One region of the Peribacillus sp. R9-11 genome, then DNA from elsewhere that is predicted to be linked to it. Evidence: a T-box and tRNA genes for the amino acid it is inferred to sense, from the RefSeq annotation. Region 1 holds a T-box; the other regions hold tRNA genes.
The links. A T-box is a leader RNA that pairs with one kind of tRNA and senses whether it is charged. The one in region 1 lies ahead of thrS (threonine--tRNA ligase), so its partner is inferred to be a tRNA-Thr.
Positions count from the first base shown of each region.

Region 2: it has a tRNA-Thr gene. The T-box ahead of thrS (threonine--tRNA ligase) is inferred to sense a tRNA for this amino acid. The anticodon was not compared.
Region 3: it has a tRNA-Thr gene. The T-box ahead of thrS (threonine--tRNA ligase) is inferred to sense a tRNA for this amino acid. The anticodon was not compared.

Region 1 is NZ_CP133763.1:4,591,330-4,595,976, forward strand. It holds gene thrS (threonine--tRNA ligase) at 1-1,624, opposite strand, end outside; T-box leader at 1,685-1,907, opposite strand; T-box leader at 1,939-2,159, opposite strand; T-box leader at 2,190-2,412, opposite strand; gene RE409_RS30775 (DUF4083 family protein) at 2,617-2,772, opposite strand; gene RE409_RS22310 (amino acid permease) at 2,845-4,302, opposite strand; partial or broken gene RE409_RS22315 (YokU family protein) at 4,520-4,647, opposite strand, start outside.
Region 2 is NZ_CP133763.1:5,040,371-5,045,017, forward strand. It holds gene RE409_RS24400 (1,4-dihydroxy-2-naphthoate polyprenyltransferase) at 1-436, shown strand, start outside; gene RE409_RS24405 (TraR/DksA C4-type zinc finger protein) at 582-1,331, shown strand; tRNA gene RE409_RS24410 (tRNA-Glu) at 1,372-1,443, opposite strand; tRNA gene RE409_RS24415 (tRNA-Ser) at 1,447-1,537, opposite strand; tRNA gene RE409_RS24420 (tRNA-Asn) at 1,539-1,613, opposite strand; tRNA gene RE409_RS24425 (tRNA-Ile) at 1,626-1,702, opposite strand; tRNA gene RE409_RS24430 (tRNA-Gly) at 1,709-1,782, opposite strand; tRNA gene RE409_RS24435 (tRNA-His) at 1,787-1,862, opposite strand; tRNA gene RE409_RS24440 (tRNA-Phe) at 1,880-1,955, opposite strand; tRNA gene RE409_RS24445 (tRNA-Asp) at 1,978-2,053, opposite strand; tRNA gene RE409_RS24450 (tRNA-Met) at 2,060-2,133, opposite strand; tRNA gene RE409_RS24455 (tRNA-Ser) at 2,238-2,330, opposite strand; tRNA gene RE409_RS24460 (tRNA-Ile) at 2,349-2,425, opposite strand; tRNA gene RE409_RS24465 (tRNA-Met) at 2,436-2,512, opposite strand; tRNA gene RE409_RS24470 (tRNA-Ala) at 2,539-2,614, opposite strand; tRNA gene RE409_RS24475 (tRNA-Pro) at 2,632-2,708, opposite strand; tRNA gene RE409_RS24480 (tRNA-Arg) at 2,718-2,794, opposite strand; tRNA gene RE409_RS24485 (tRNA-Leu) at 2,804-2,892, opposite strand; tRNA gene RE409_RS24490 (tRNA-Gly) at 2,905-2,979, opposite strand; tRNA gene RE409_RS24495 (tRNA-Leu) at 2,988-3,069, opposite strand; tRNA gene RE409_RS24500 (tRNA-Lys) at 3,079-3,154, opposite strand; tRNA gene RE409_RS24505 (tRNA-Thr) at 3,175-3,250, opposite strand; tRNA gene RE409_RS24510 (tRNA-Val) at 3,262-3,337, opposite strand; rRNA gene rrf (5S ribosomal RNA) at 3,349-3,464, opposite strand; rRNA gene RE409_RS24520 (23S ribosomal RNA) at 3,581-4,647, opposite strand, start outside.
Region 3 is NZ_CP133763.1:791,789-796,435, reverse strand. It holds gene RE409_RS03795 (hypothetical protein) at 1-140, shown strand, start outside; gene RE409_RS03790 (hypothetical protein) at 749-952, shown strand; gene RE409_RS03785 (hypothetical protein) at 1,044-1,343, shown strand; gene RE409_RS03780 (hypothetical protein) at 1,383-1,721, opposite strand; tRNA gene RE409_RS03775 (tRNA-Leu) at 2,112-2,192, opposite strand; tRNA gene RE409_RS03770 (tRNA-Cys) at 2,201-2,274, opposite strand; tRNA gene RE409_RS03765 (tRNA-Gly) at 2,283-2,357, opposite strand; tRNA gene RE409_RS03760 (tRNA-Gln) at 2,361-2,435, opposite strand; tRNA gene RE409_RS03755 (tRNA-His) at 2,474-2,549, opposite strand; tRNA gene RE409_RS03750 (tRNA-Trp) at 2,567-2,640, opposite strand; tRNA gene RE409_RS03745 (tRNA-Tyr) at 2,651-2,734, opposite strand; tRNA gene RE409_RS03740 (tRNA-Thr) at 2,750-2,825, opposite strand; tRNA gene RE409_RS03735 (tRNA-Phe) at 2,833-2,908, opposite strand; tRNA gene RE409_RS03730 (tRNA-Asp) at 2,921-2,996, opposite strand; tRNA gene RE409_RS03725 (tRNA-Met) at 3,002-3,075, opposite strand; tRNA gene RE409_RS03720 (tRNA-Val) at 3,166-3,241, opposite strand; tRNA gene RE409_RS03715 (tRNA-Glu) at 3,256-3,330, opposite strand; tRNA gene RE409_RS03710 (tRNA-Ser) at 3,340-3,431, opposite strand; tRNA gene RE409_RS03705 (tRNA-Asn) at 3,437-3,511, opposite strand; rRNA gene rrf (5S ribosomal RNA) at 3,521-3,636, opposite strand; rRNA gene RE409_RS03695 (23S ribosomal RNA) at 3,753-4,647, opposite strand, start outside.

The DNA of each region.
Region 1 (4,647 bases):
TTTGTACTTGTGTAGGGGCTAGCCATATAGGAAAAGCACCAGCAAAATGTTCAATCAGGATTCCAAAGAAACGATCAATGGATCCAAAAATCGCACGATGAATGACGACCGGACGAACCTTATCATTATTTTCATCTATATAAGTCAAATCAAATTTATCAGGCATTTGAAAATCAAGTTGAATTGTCCCACATTGATGGCTTCGTTTTAATGCATCTTTAATATGAAAATCAATCTTTGGTCCATAAAAGGCACCGTCTCCTTCATTTAAGTGGTAATCAATCCCAATATTCTCCAGAACATTTTTTAATGCTAATTCAGAAGTTTCCCAAAGGTAGTCATCACCTAATGAATCTTCTGGACGAGTCGAAAGTTCCACAGAATACTCGAATCCAAAAGTACGATAGACTTCGTCAATCATAGTAAACACTTGTATAATTTCACTTTCGATTTGATCCTCCCGAACAAATATATGGGCATCATCCTGACAAAATGTACGGACCCGAAGCATTCCATTTAATGCGCCACTATACTCATGACGGTGAACTTGACCGAACTCAGCCATACGAATGGGTAAATCTCTGTATGAATAAAGATGGTTTTTATAAATAAGCATATGACCAGGACAGTTCATTGGCTTCATTGCAAATTTTGTATGATCGACTTCTGAAAAGTACATATTTTCATGGTAATGATCCCAGTGACCCGATTGTTCCCATAACCGTTGATTCATCATAAAAGGAGTTCGAACTTCGTCGTAATCAGCGCTAGTCTGAAGCTCCCTCGAGAATTTTTCCAATTCATTTCGCATGATTTGTCCTTTCGGTAAATAAAACGGCATTCCTGGGGCTTCCTCTGAAAACATGAATAACTCCAACTGCTTCCCTAATTTACGATGATCGCGTTTGGCTGCTTCTTCTAAGAATTTCAAATGACCCTGTAAATCCTTTTTCTTGCTGAAAGCCACGCCATACACCCGTTGAAGAACTTCATTTTGACTGTCCCCTCTCCAATAGGCACCAGATACATGAGTTAACTTGAACGATTTTACAAATGATGTGGATGGAAGGTGCGGCCCCCTGCAAAGATCGATAAATTCCCCTTGTTTATATAGACTCAGTTTTTCATCTTTAGGGATGTTCTTTACTATTTCTAACTTGAATGATTCCCCATTACTCTCAAATAACTTTTCTGCCTCTTTATAAGAAACTTCGACTCTTTTGATTTCCAAATTTTCACTTATGATATTTTCCATCTCTTTTTCAATGGCCAGTAAATCGTCAGAAGTCAAAGGATGATCCAGCTTAAAATCATAGTAAAATCTGTCTTCAATGACTGGTCCTATCCCTAATTTTACATTACCGTAAATTCTCTTCACTGCTTGTGCCATAACATGCGCTGATGTATGACGTAAAACATGTAATCCTTCATCCGAATCAAGAGTTAAAATCGCTAGTTCGGCATCTTTATCCAGCTTGAAACTCAGATCCACCAGTTGTTTATCCAGTTTCCCTACAACTGCCATTTTCCTTAAACTGGAACTGATGGACTCTGCCACACTTTCCACTGTGATCCCTTTCAGATACCCTTTTTGTTTCCCATCCGGGAATTGAATCATAATCATATCTCCACTCATAATACATACACCCCTTTTTAGTAATAAAAAAAACACACTCATCCCTATACAAGGGACGAGTGCGTTTTACTCGTGGTTCCACCCAATTTCCCATAAGTAAGATACAACTTATGGCTCTGGAGCTGTAACGTAGCTTAGACGATATCAGTTACTATCGTTCACTGATATAGCTCAAAGGCGGTAAATCATTTCCCTAAGCCAGGAAGTTCACAGCTACCCTTCCCTCTCTGAAGACCGTAAAAATGATTCATGTCCTTATCATGGCAATAATTTTATATAAAAAAAAACGCACCCATCCCTATACAAGGGACGAGTGCGTTATACCCGTGATTCCACCCAATTTCCCATGAGTAAGATTACTCATGGCTCTGGAGCTGTAACGTAGCTTAGACGATATCAGTTACTATCGTTCACTGATATAGCTCAAAGGCGGTAAATCATTTCCCTAAGCCAGGAAGTTTACAGCTACCCTTCCCTCTCTGAAGACCGTAAAAATGATTCATGTCCTTATCATGGCAACAATTTCATATAAAAAAAACGCACTCATCCCTATACAAGGGACGAGTGCGTTGTACTCGTGGTTCCACCCAATTTCCCATAAGTAAGATACAACTTATGGCTCTGGAGCTGTAACGTAGCTTAGACGATATCAGTTACTATCGTTCACTGATATAGCTCAAAGGCGGTAAATCATTTCCCTAAGCCAGGAAGTTCACAGCTACCCTTCCCTCTCTGAAAACCGTAAAAATAATTCATGTCCTTATCATGGCTTTTTTAAATTCATTAGGTCATTATATTGTTATATATATTACAATAAATTTCCATAAGTGACAACATCTTATTATTCTTTTATCAAAAAAATTATAAAAAGCAGCTTCCTGCGCAAAAAACTGGCATTCGTACAATAGAAATAAAAGATTTTATACTATGTGTATTTTAAAAGATTATCAAACCATTTTTCTTCCTATTTTAATTAATCATTACTTCCCTTTATTCATTGAATTCAATTTATCTTCAACTCTATCAAGTCTGTTTTCAATATCTAATTGATTACTATTCTTTTTGTTAGAAATAAGCAATTTCTTAATTAATAAAGTAATGGCAACGACGAATAAAACGATAAGTGCAACAACGATAAAAAAGCATCATGAATGATAACATTCACAATGCTCGTTACGATACTGACTTTGAAATTCAGTTTACTTTTCCTATGCTGATTTCTCAAAATGACAATCTTTCAATGAAATTACCTTTGTCTTATGAAAAACCTTGTACCCTAACCATATCGCTAAAAATATTGGTAAACCAATATAGGAGACTGCGACTCCATACCAGTCAATACTGCCGCTTAGAAACGCCTCGTAATTCTGCCCTGCAATGACAACTATACAAAGAAAAAATGAAAGAATCGGACCGAATGGGAACCATTTTGCTTTGTATTTTAACTCATTTATGTCACCGCCCTGTGCTACGTACGCACGTCTAAAACGATAATGGCTTACGGCAATTCCAATCCAAGCGATAAATCCCGTTAATCCTGAAGCATTTAATAGCCATGTAAACACATGATCCCCAAAAACAGATGTTAAAAAAGCTAGTCCTCCAATTATTGCCGTGAGAATCAAGGCATTCATCGGGATTCCCCTTCTGTTAACTTTAGCTAGAAACTTTGGAGCCTGATTATCTTTTGCCATCGACCATAACATCCGTGTTGATGCATAAAGCCCCGAGTTCCCTGCAGAAAGTAATGATGTCAAAACAACAGCATTCATGACAGAAGCAGCGAAAGCAAATCCTGCCCGTTCAAAGACGAGCGTGAAAGGGCTTACAGAAATATTTTCTACATCCCCACCTAATAAACTTGGACTCGTATATGGAATTAACAGCCCGAGTATCAAAATGGCTCCGATGTAAAACAATAAGATGCGCCAAAATACTTGTCGAATCGCATTCGGAACATTTTTTTCAGGATTCTCACTTTCTCCAGCAGCAATACCAACTAGTTCTGTACCTTGAAAAGAAAATCCAGCGATAAGAAAGATACTAATGATCGATAAAAATCCGCCCTTGAAAGGAGCCTCGCCCATGGTGAAGTTTTCAAATCCAATAACCTCTCCACCAAAAACGCCTAAGATTGTCAATAATCCAATAATGATAAAGAAAATAATGGCCACAACTTTTATTAGAGAAAACCAATATTCTGATTCACCATAACTTTTAATGGATAAAGCATTTAGCATAAAGACGAGTCCAAGAAACAATGCACTCCATATTATGCTTGGCACTTCAGGCAGCCAGAATTTCATGATGATGGCTGCCGCAGCTATTTCCACAGCAAGGGTAACCGCCCAGTTAAACCAATAATTCCAGCCAAGTGCAAAACCAAATGCTGGATCTACAAAGCGTGTCGCATAGGAGGAAAATGAACCCGATACAGGCATGTATGTAGCCATTTCCCCCAAGCTTGTCATAAGGAAATAAACCATGATCCCAATGCATGCATATGCAGCGAGAGCACCACCAGGTCCTGCACTTTGGATGGTTGCACCACTTGCCAAAAATAAACCAGTTCCGATAGAACCTCCAATTGCGATCATGGTCATATGCCTTGCTTTTAAGTTTCTTTTAACTGTCGGTTCTTGATTTTCAATGAGATTCATGTCCATTGGCTACTACCTCATTTTCTATTAAAATTAAAACTTTAAGAAATATTATAAGAGATTTTGTCTTAACAGCCGTATTGTTGGTAATAGTAGAGTGCATTAGATATGAATAGTCTCCCACAACCTCTTTGCGGAAGACTATGTATTTACCCTTTTCTAACTGAAGGTAAGAACCTGATACGTTCACTACCAAGGTAACTTCACCAATTGAAGCTTCACTTTACTGGCTAAAAACAAAATAATTTCTTTTAAGTAAACGGGGCTTAGACATCAATTCATCATATCTATCTGTAGTGTGTTGATATTCAATTTCTTTCTCTGTCTCTTCCAATTAGTAACACATTGAAT
Region 2 (4,647 bases), 450 kb from region 1:
CTTTCTGATAATCTTGATTGCCTTTTTCATTCAAACTGGTTTTGTTTCTACCACAGCTATCTTAATTGCAATACCAAGCGGAATTTTAGTTGGGTTAATCAATTTATCCAATAACCTCCGTGACCATGACGGAGATAAGGCACACGGTCGAAAAACGATGCCTGTAGTAATGGGCAGAAAAAATGCCTTAACATTTATGGCGATTATGTTTGCCTTCTCTTACCTATGGCTAGTAGGATTAGTCCTAGCTGGAAGCGTTACAGCATGGATTTTGCTTGCCTTCCTAAGCATTCCGAAAGCCTTGGCAGCTATCAAAGGCTTCGTAGGTAAAACTTCACCTATTACGATGGTCCCTGCGATGAAAGCCACGGCCCAAACGAACACCTTCTTCGGCCTGCTTATGGCCATTGGATTATTCATCAGCTATCTTATTTAATCTCTAAGGACTGAGTCGATTTGACTCAGTCCTTTTTTGCTTCCTATCCAATTTGTTTCCCTCCCCTCCGATTCGGGTAATGAATAAGACACCCATCCAACCATTATTCAAATGAGATATAGACTTTCGAAGGAGTGAAATAAACATGGCAACCAAACAACAAACGCAACATTTAAAAAAAGAACTACTTATAGAAAAAGAAGAACTGAATAATAGGCTAAAAAATGATGAACAATCACTTCTAAATAAAAGTCAGACAGAATCTGTAGGGGAACTATCCTCCTATGACAATCATCCCGCTGACCTTGGAACCGAATTATTCGAAATGGAAAGAAACCAGGCACTAGATGAGCATGCACAATCTGAAATGGAAAAAGTCAAGAATGCATTGAATGCGATAGATGCAGGCTTCTATGGCCATTGTAAAACCTGTGATACTGAAATCCCTTTTGAACGGCTTGAAGCCATCCCTACCACTCTCTACTGTGTCGAGCACGCCCCAGAACGACCGACTATACAAGATCGACCAGTTGAAGAAGACGTACTGATTCCATCAAAGGGAAATAATTTTGAAAACCGTCATGGAAGTGAAATAGTAGATAAAGAAGATAGCTTTGGCGAAGTAGCCAAATTTGGTACATCTGAAACACCTGCGGATTACACGGGCGATCATGACAGCTATAATAATCTTTATAAAACAGAAGATGAAACCGATGGATTTCCTGAAGACTATGAAGGATTTGTAGCAAATGATATCGAAGGAAAAAAAATAAGGGGTATCCAGAATAAAAAGCAAAAGAACTATGAAGATACATTAGATGAAGAAAACGTTGAATCTCAGCTTGGAGACATTCCTTATAAACAAAAAGATAGTTATATCAATGAAGAGAAATAAATAAAAAAAAGAAGCATACAGAATGTATGCTTCTTTTTTATGACCCGTACGGGATTCGAACCCGTGTTACCGCCGTGAAAGGGCGGTGTCTTAACCGCTTGACCAACGGGCCAAATGGCGGAGAAGGAGGGATTTGAACCCTCGCGCCGCTCACGCGACCTACACCCTTAGCAGGGGCGCCTCTTCAGCCTCTTGAGTACTTCCCCATGGCTCCGCAGGTAGGACTCGAACCTACGACCGTTCGGTTAACAGCCGAATGCTCTACCACTGAGCTACTGCGGAACAATATGAATATGGTGGGCCTAAATGGACTCGAACCATCGACCTCACGCTTATCAGGCGTGCGCTCTAACCAGCTGAGCTATAGGCCCATAAATTGGAGCGGGTGAAGGGAATCGAACCCTCATCATCAGCTTGGAAGGCTGAGGTTTTACCACTAAACTACACCCGCGAAATGGGGCGACTGATGGGAATCGAACCCACGAATGCCTGAACCACAATCAGGTGCGTTAACCACTTCGCCACAATCGCCGTAATTTTTGAAATAATGGTGGCTCAGGACGGAATCGAACCGCCGACACAAGGATTTTCAGTCCTTTGCTCTACCGACTGAGCTACTGAGCCACATTTGTATTAAATTTTATAATGGCGGTCCCGACGGGAATCGAACCCGCGATCTCCTGCGTGACAGGCAGGCATGTTAACCGCTACACCACGGGACCTAATAATTGCGGGGACAGGATTTGAACCTGCGACCTTCGGGTTATGAGCCCGACGAGCTACCGGACTGCTCCACCCCGCGACGGTAATAATGAAACGATCTCGCATCAAGTTTTCGTGTAAATTGTTTCTTCCGCTTCCTCTATGTAAAGGTTGTTTCAAAACAACTTGCTGCTTTTAAAGAAATGGAGGAGGTAGAGGGATTCGAACCCCCGCGGGATTTGACTCCCCTGTCGGTTTTCAAGACCGATCCCTTCAGCCGAACTTGGGTATACCTCCGTGGCTAAAAAAATTACATGGTGGACCTTGTAGGACTCGAACCTACGACCGGACGGTTATGAGCCGTCTGCTCTAACCAGCTGAGCTAAAGGTCCTTATATTTATTGGTAGCGGCGGAGGGGATCGAACCCCCGACCTCACGGGTATGAACCGTACGCTCTAGCCAGCTGAGCTACACCGCCAATATAATATAAGTTTTGATGAAAAATGGTGGAGCCTAGCGGGATCGAACCGCTGACCTCCTGCGTGCAAGGCAGGCGCTCTCCCAGCTGAGCTAAGGCCCCATTCATTAGAAATCACGTGGTCGGGAAGACAGGATTCGAACCTGCGACCCCTTGGTCCCAAACCAAGTGCTCTACCAAGCTGAGCTACTTCCCGCAAAAAACATGGTGCGCCCGGCGGGAGTCGAACCTACAACCTTCTGATTCGTAGTCAGATGCTCTATCCAATTGAGCTACGGGCGCATATTAAGATGGTGCCGAGGACCGGAATCGAACCGGTACGGTAGTCACCTACCGCAGGATTTTAAGTCCTGTGCGTCTGCCAGTTCCGCCACCCCGGCACATACGAAAAGTGGAGCGGAAGACGGGATTCGAACCCGCGACCCCAACCTTGGCAAGGTTGTATTCTACCACTGAACTACTTCCGCATGAAAGATGCGGGTGAAGGGACTTGAACCCCCACGCCTTGCGGCGCCAGATCCTAAGTCTGGTGCGTCTGCCAATTCCGCCACACCCGCATAATATAATGGTGAGCCATGAAGGATTCGAACCTTCGACCCTCTGATTAAAAGTCAGATGCTCTACCAACTGAGCTAATGGCTCGTACGTTTAATAATAAAAGATGGTGCCGGCAAGAGGACTTGAACCCCCAACCTACTGATTACAAGTCAGTTGCTCTACCAGTTGAGCTACACCGGCAGGTGTAAAAATGGTGGAGGATGACGGGATCGAACCGCCGACCCTCTGCTTGTAAGGCAGATGCTCTCCCAGCTGAGCTAATCCTCCATATGTGAACTGCTTGGCGGCGTCCTACTCTCACAGGGGGAAACCCCCAACTACCATCGGCGCTGAAGAGCTTAACTGCCGTGTTCGGAATGGGAACGGGTGTGACCTCTTCGCTATCGCCACCAAACAATGTTAACATTTTTTTAAGACATTTATTATTATAACGTCTTTTTGAAAAAATGCAAGAAGAAATTTTCATTCCTTCAAAACTAGATAATAAGAAGGTATTTCATTTTTTAAAGCGTGGTTAAGTCCTCGATCTATTAGTATCAGTCAGCTCCACATGTCGCCACGCTTCCACCTCTGACCTATCAACCTGATCATCTTTCAGGGATCTTACTAGCTTGCGCTATGGGAAATCTCATCTCGAGGGGGGCTTCATGCTTAGATGCTTTCAGCACTTATCCCGTCCGCACGTAGCTACCCAGCTATGCCTTTGGCAAGACAACTGGTACACCAGCGGTGCGTCCATCCCGGTCCTCTCGTACTAAGGACAGCTCCTCTCAAATTTCCTGCGCCCGCGACGGATAGGGACCGAACTGTCTCACGACGTTCTGAACCCAGCTCGCGTACCGCTTTAATGGGCGAACAGCCCAACCCTTGGGACCGACTACAGCCCCAGGATGCGATGAGCCGACATCGAGGTGCCAAACCTCCCCGTCGATGTGGACTCTTGGGGGAGATAAGCCTGTTATCCCCGGGGTAGCTTTTATCCGTTGAGCGATGGCCCTTCCATGCGGAACCACCGGATCACTAAGCCCGACTTTCGTCCCTGCTCGACTTGTAGGTCTCGCAGTCAAGCTCCCTTGTGCCTTTACACTCTACGAATGATTTCCAACCATTCTGAGGGAACCTTTGGGCGCCTCCGTTACTCTTTAGGAGGCGACCGCCCCAGTCAAACTGCCCACCTGACACTGTCTCCCACCCCGATAAGGGGCGCGGGTTAGAATTTCAATACAGCCAGGGTAGTATCCCACCAACGCCTCCACCGAAGCTAGCGCTCCGGCTTCTCAGGCTCCTACCTATCCTGTACAAGCTGTACCAAAATTCAATATCAGGCTGCAGTAAAGCTCCACGGGGTCTTTCCGTCCTGTCGCGGGTAACCTGCATCTTCACAGGTACTATAATTTCACCGAGTCTCTCGTTGAGACAGTGCCCAGATCGTTACACCTTTCGTGCGGGTCGGAACTTACCCGACAAGGAATTTCGCTACCTTAGGACCGTTATAGTTACGGCCGCCGTTTACTGGGGCTTCGGTTCAAAGCTTCGCTTGCGCTAACCTCTCCCCTTAACCTTCCAGCACCGGGCAG
Region 3 (4,647 bases), 1.9 Mb from region 1:
CAATTGAAGATCAAAATGCTTTCGCTTTAATGTCTAAATTTAAATTATTTGATTATAAGGCTGCTGAAGAAATTGAAATAGCACTATCCGCTTCTGGCTATACGGAAGCAGAACTCAATGCTATGAATATAGAAATCTGAAATCATCGGGCCACTACCATTAACTGATTCTAATATCAATAATGATTTTTAGGGTACGAATAGTTTTCGTAACCTATTGTTCCGCTAGTTCACTGAGCCTCTCAAATTGACGGCTATAATGTAGCGGTGTAAATCTGAAAGAAGTAATTGTTCATGAAGGTCAAGAAGGCATATATACAATGTATAAAGTGGGTAAAAAGCTGATGTGCGTAATATACACCTCAGGCCCTAACGTCAAAATGCTAGTAGCTCTAACAAAGTTACCCGCGTTGAAATAGCCTGTAATTATTGCAATGATATGTAGGTGCCTCGATAGCCACGAGGTACCTGCATATTTAATATGCACGTAAAATCCCCAAGAATATTTAAAATAATGTTGAAATGGAGGTGAATACACCGTCATGACCGAATATTATATTATGGAGAAGGTCGACCCAAAGAAGTTTGTACTCAAAGAAGTTTTAAACTTCCACCGAATGTATAGAACTGCATCTCAAAGCAAGCATCACCCTTACAAATTTACCGATTTAACCCCAATGTTAATAGCATAAGAAATGAAGGTGAATGCTTTCACACGGATGCACACTTGATGGAAAGTAGGAGAAGCCATGGAGAAATCGAAGAGTTTACAAGAAATCTATAATGCCAACCGACCAGAAAATAATGAGCTTTTCCGAGCAATACAACAACATCTTCAAATGAAGCATCCAGACAAGCGAATGACAGCTATGAGAACCTTGCAAATAATTGTTGCCGATAGTGTTTCATCTGGAGAGCTGCGTAACGTGGAAAGTCGGCTTTTATACAGTTGAGTTGATACGAAAAAGTTTCTTATCAACTCATCCAGTCTTGTGAGTTATGCAGTTCTGAAATTACCGAACACAGAAAGGAATAACCCCACCATTGAAAAAATTTCTAAACAAAATCAAAATAGCTGGCTCCATTTTGACCATCATACTCATGATATTCACTTTCAGAATTATACTTTTCAACAAAGCTTTCACAGAGCCAGAAGTAGATATGAAGTATTACAAGACGGGGCATGTCGAACACAGGCCAAATATTTGGGAGGGCATGAGTAAAGAAGAATACCAAAAAATAAAATATTTAGAGGAACAGAAAACATTCAATTATGATCTCTACGAACCAGAGCTGCTTGACGCAGAAGGAAATCCGATTATTGAAGAAAATGTTGAATACTAAAAAAAATGTGCCCGATTTGGACACATCTTTTTTGTTTACTTATAAATGCAATGCTCCGAAATTAGGCTTCGTTTTCTCAGTGGTAGAAATCCATTCTCCTAATTCATCGAAATATTTTTGAACTTCTTCTTTAGTTTTGGTTTCTGAAGCATCCCAAATATCTGATAAGAAATATCCTAAATCGTTTGGATATGAAATTGATTCTCTGTCAAATGCTTTTTCAATAGCAGGACTGCCGTGTTTATCGCCTTCGTCACCATGAATTTTCATAGTAATAACAGTCCATCCATTTTCTTTTTTTATAAGAGTGTAATTGTCATAATGGCCCCAACGATTGCTATGAACACGTAATTTAAAATCTTCACCGATATTATTCAAATTTTCCCCTCTCTTCCCATAATACTACAACTGTATTTTACCACCAGAACGCGGTAAATGACGAACTTCACGGTATTTAATATCAGCAATTTAATATCCTTTTCTGTCATTGTTACCAATGGTCGTTTAAAAGCAATGGGAGAGTCGCTAGACTCTTATCGAATAAACTACACCGCGAAGTTGCCACGGGAGATCAATCGGCAGCTTCGTTCCGCTAACAGGTAACGTTAGTTCAAACAACCGGCCTTTCAATGGGCGTTTTTTTTGGTCGAGAATCAAAACATTCTGATTTAACATAGCCTAAATCATAACGCACGACTAAAAATCCGTGAAAACACGAAAAAACGGCTTTCCAATTAAGGAAAACCGCTTTATATCGTCGTTCTAAGATACCGGTGGCCGGGGTCGAACCGGCACTCCAGAGGAACACGATTTTGAGTCGTGCGCGTCTGCCAATTCCGCCACACCGGCATTTTTGTTGGAGGCGGCAACCGGAATCGAACCGGTGGTAAAGGTTTTGCAGACCTCTGCCTTACCGCTTGGCTATGCCGCCAACGTTTTTGGAGCGAAAGACGGGATTCGAACCCGCGACCCCAACCTTGGCAAGGTTGTATTCTACCACTGAACTACTTTCGCGAATGGCTGGGCTAGAAGGGATCGAACCTTCGCATGACGGAATCAAAATCCGTTGCCTTACCGCTTGGCTATAGCCCATTAACGTTATACTTATTATACCATCATTTATTAAAAAATGGGGCGACTGATGGGAATCGAACCCACGAATGCCTGAACCACAATCAGGTGCGTTAACCACTTCGCCACAATCGCCATTATAAAATTAAAATTGGCAGGGGTAGTAGGACTCGAACCCACACTGGAGGTTTTGGAGACCTCTGTTCTACCTTTAAACTATACCCCTATAAATAAAATGGTGGAGGGGGGCAGATTCGAACTGCCGAACCCGAAGGAGCGGATTTACAGTCCGCCGCGTTTAGCCACTTCGCTACCCCTCCGCATATGGATGTTACTGGTGCCGGCAAGAGGACTTGAACCCCCAACCTACTGATTACAAGTCAGTTGCTCTACCAGTTGAGCTACACCGGCACTACAATGGTGGCTCAGGACGGAATCGAACCGCCGACACAAGGATTTTCAGTCCTTTGCTCTACCGACTGAGCTACTGAGCCAAACAATAAAAATGGCGGTCCCGACGGGAATCGAACCCGCGATCTCCTGCGTGACAGGCAGGCATGTTAACCGCTACACCACGGGACCATAGATTGCGGGGACAGGATTTGAACCTGCGACCTTCGGGTTATGAGCCCGACGAGCTACCGGACTGCTCCACCCCGCGACGTTAATAATGCTGCTATTGCATCAAGTTTTCGTGTTAACAGTTTCATTATATCTGATATATAGAAACAACTTGTTGCTTTTAAAAAAATGGTGGAGGATGACGGGATCGAACCGCCGACCCTCTGCTTGTAAGGCAGATGCTCTCCCAGCTGAGCTAATCCTCCATATGTTTTCGAAATGGTGACCCGTACGGGATTCGAACCCGTGTTACCGCCGTGAAAGGGCGGTGTCTTAACCGCTTGACCAACGGGCCAGTTGTAAATGGCGGAGAGCAAGGGATTTGAACCCTTGAGACAGGGTTACCCGTCTACACGATTTCCAATCGTGCTCCTTCGGCCACTCGGACAGCTCTCCAATAATGGCTCCGCAGGTAGGACTCGAACCTACGACCGTTCGGTTAACAGCCGAATGCTCTACCACTGAGCTACTGCGGAACGATATAAGCTTGGCGACGTCCTACTCTCACAGGGGGAAACCCCCAACTACCATCGGCGCTGAAGAGCTTAACTGCCGTGTTCGGAATGGGAACGGGTGTGACCTCTTCGCTATCGTCACCAAACATTATTAACATTTTTTCAAGACATATATTATTATAACGTCTTTTTGAGAAAATGCAAGAAGAAATTTTCATTCCTTCAAAACTAGATAATAAGAAGGTATTTCATTTTTTAAAGCGTGGTTAAGTCCTCGATCTATTAGTATCAGTCAGCTCCACATGTCGCCACGCTTCCACCTCTGACCTATCAACCTGATCATCTTTCAGGGATCTTACTAGCTTGCGCTATGGGAAATCTCATCTCGAGGGGGGCTTCATGCTTAGATGCTTTCAGCACTTATCCCGTCCGCACGTAGCTACCCAGCTATGCCTTTGGCAAGACAACTGGTACACCAGCGGTGCGTCCATCCCGGTCCTCTCGTACTAAGGACAGCTCCTCTCAAATTTCCTGCGCCCGCGACGGATAGGGACCGAACTGTCTCACGACGTTCTGAACCCAGCTCGCGTACCGCTTTAATGGGCGAACAGCCCAACCCTTGGGACCGACTACAGCCCCAGGATGCGATGAGCCGACATCGAGGTGCCAAACCTCCCCGTCGATGTGGACTCTTGGGGGAGATAAGCCTGTTATCCCCGGGGTAGCTTTTATCCGTTGAGCGATGGCCCTTCCATGCGGAACCACCGGATCACTAAGCCCGACTTTCGTCCCTGCTCGACTTGTAGGTCTCGCAGTCAAGCTCCCTTGTGCCTTTACACTCTACGAATGATTTCCAACCATTCTGAGGGAACCTTTGGGCGCCTCCGTTACTCTTTAGGAGGCGACCGCCCCAGTCAAACTGCCCACCTGACACTGTCTCCCACCCCGATAAGGGGCGCGGGTTAGAATTTCAATACAGCCAGGGTAGTATCCCACCAACGCCTCCACCGAAGCTAGCGCTCCGGCTTCTCAGGCTCCTACCTATCCTGTACAAGCTGTACCAAAATTCAATATCAGGCTGCAGTAAAGCTCCACGGGGTCTTTCCGTCCTGTCGCGGGTAACCTGCATCTTCACAGGTACTATAATTTCACCGAGT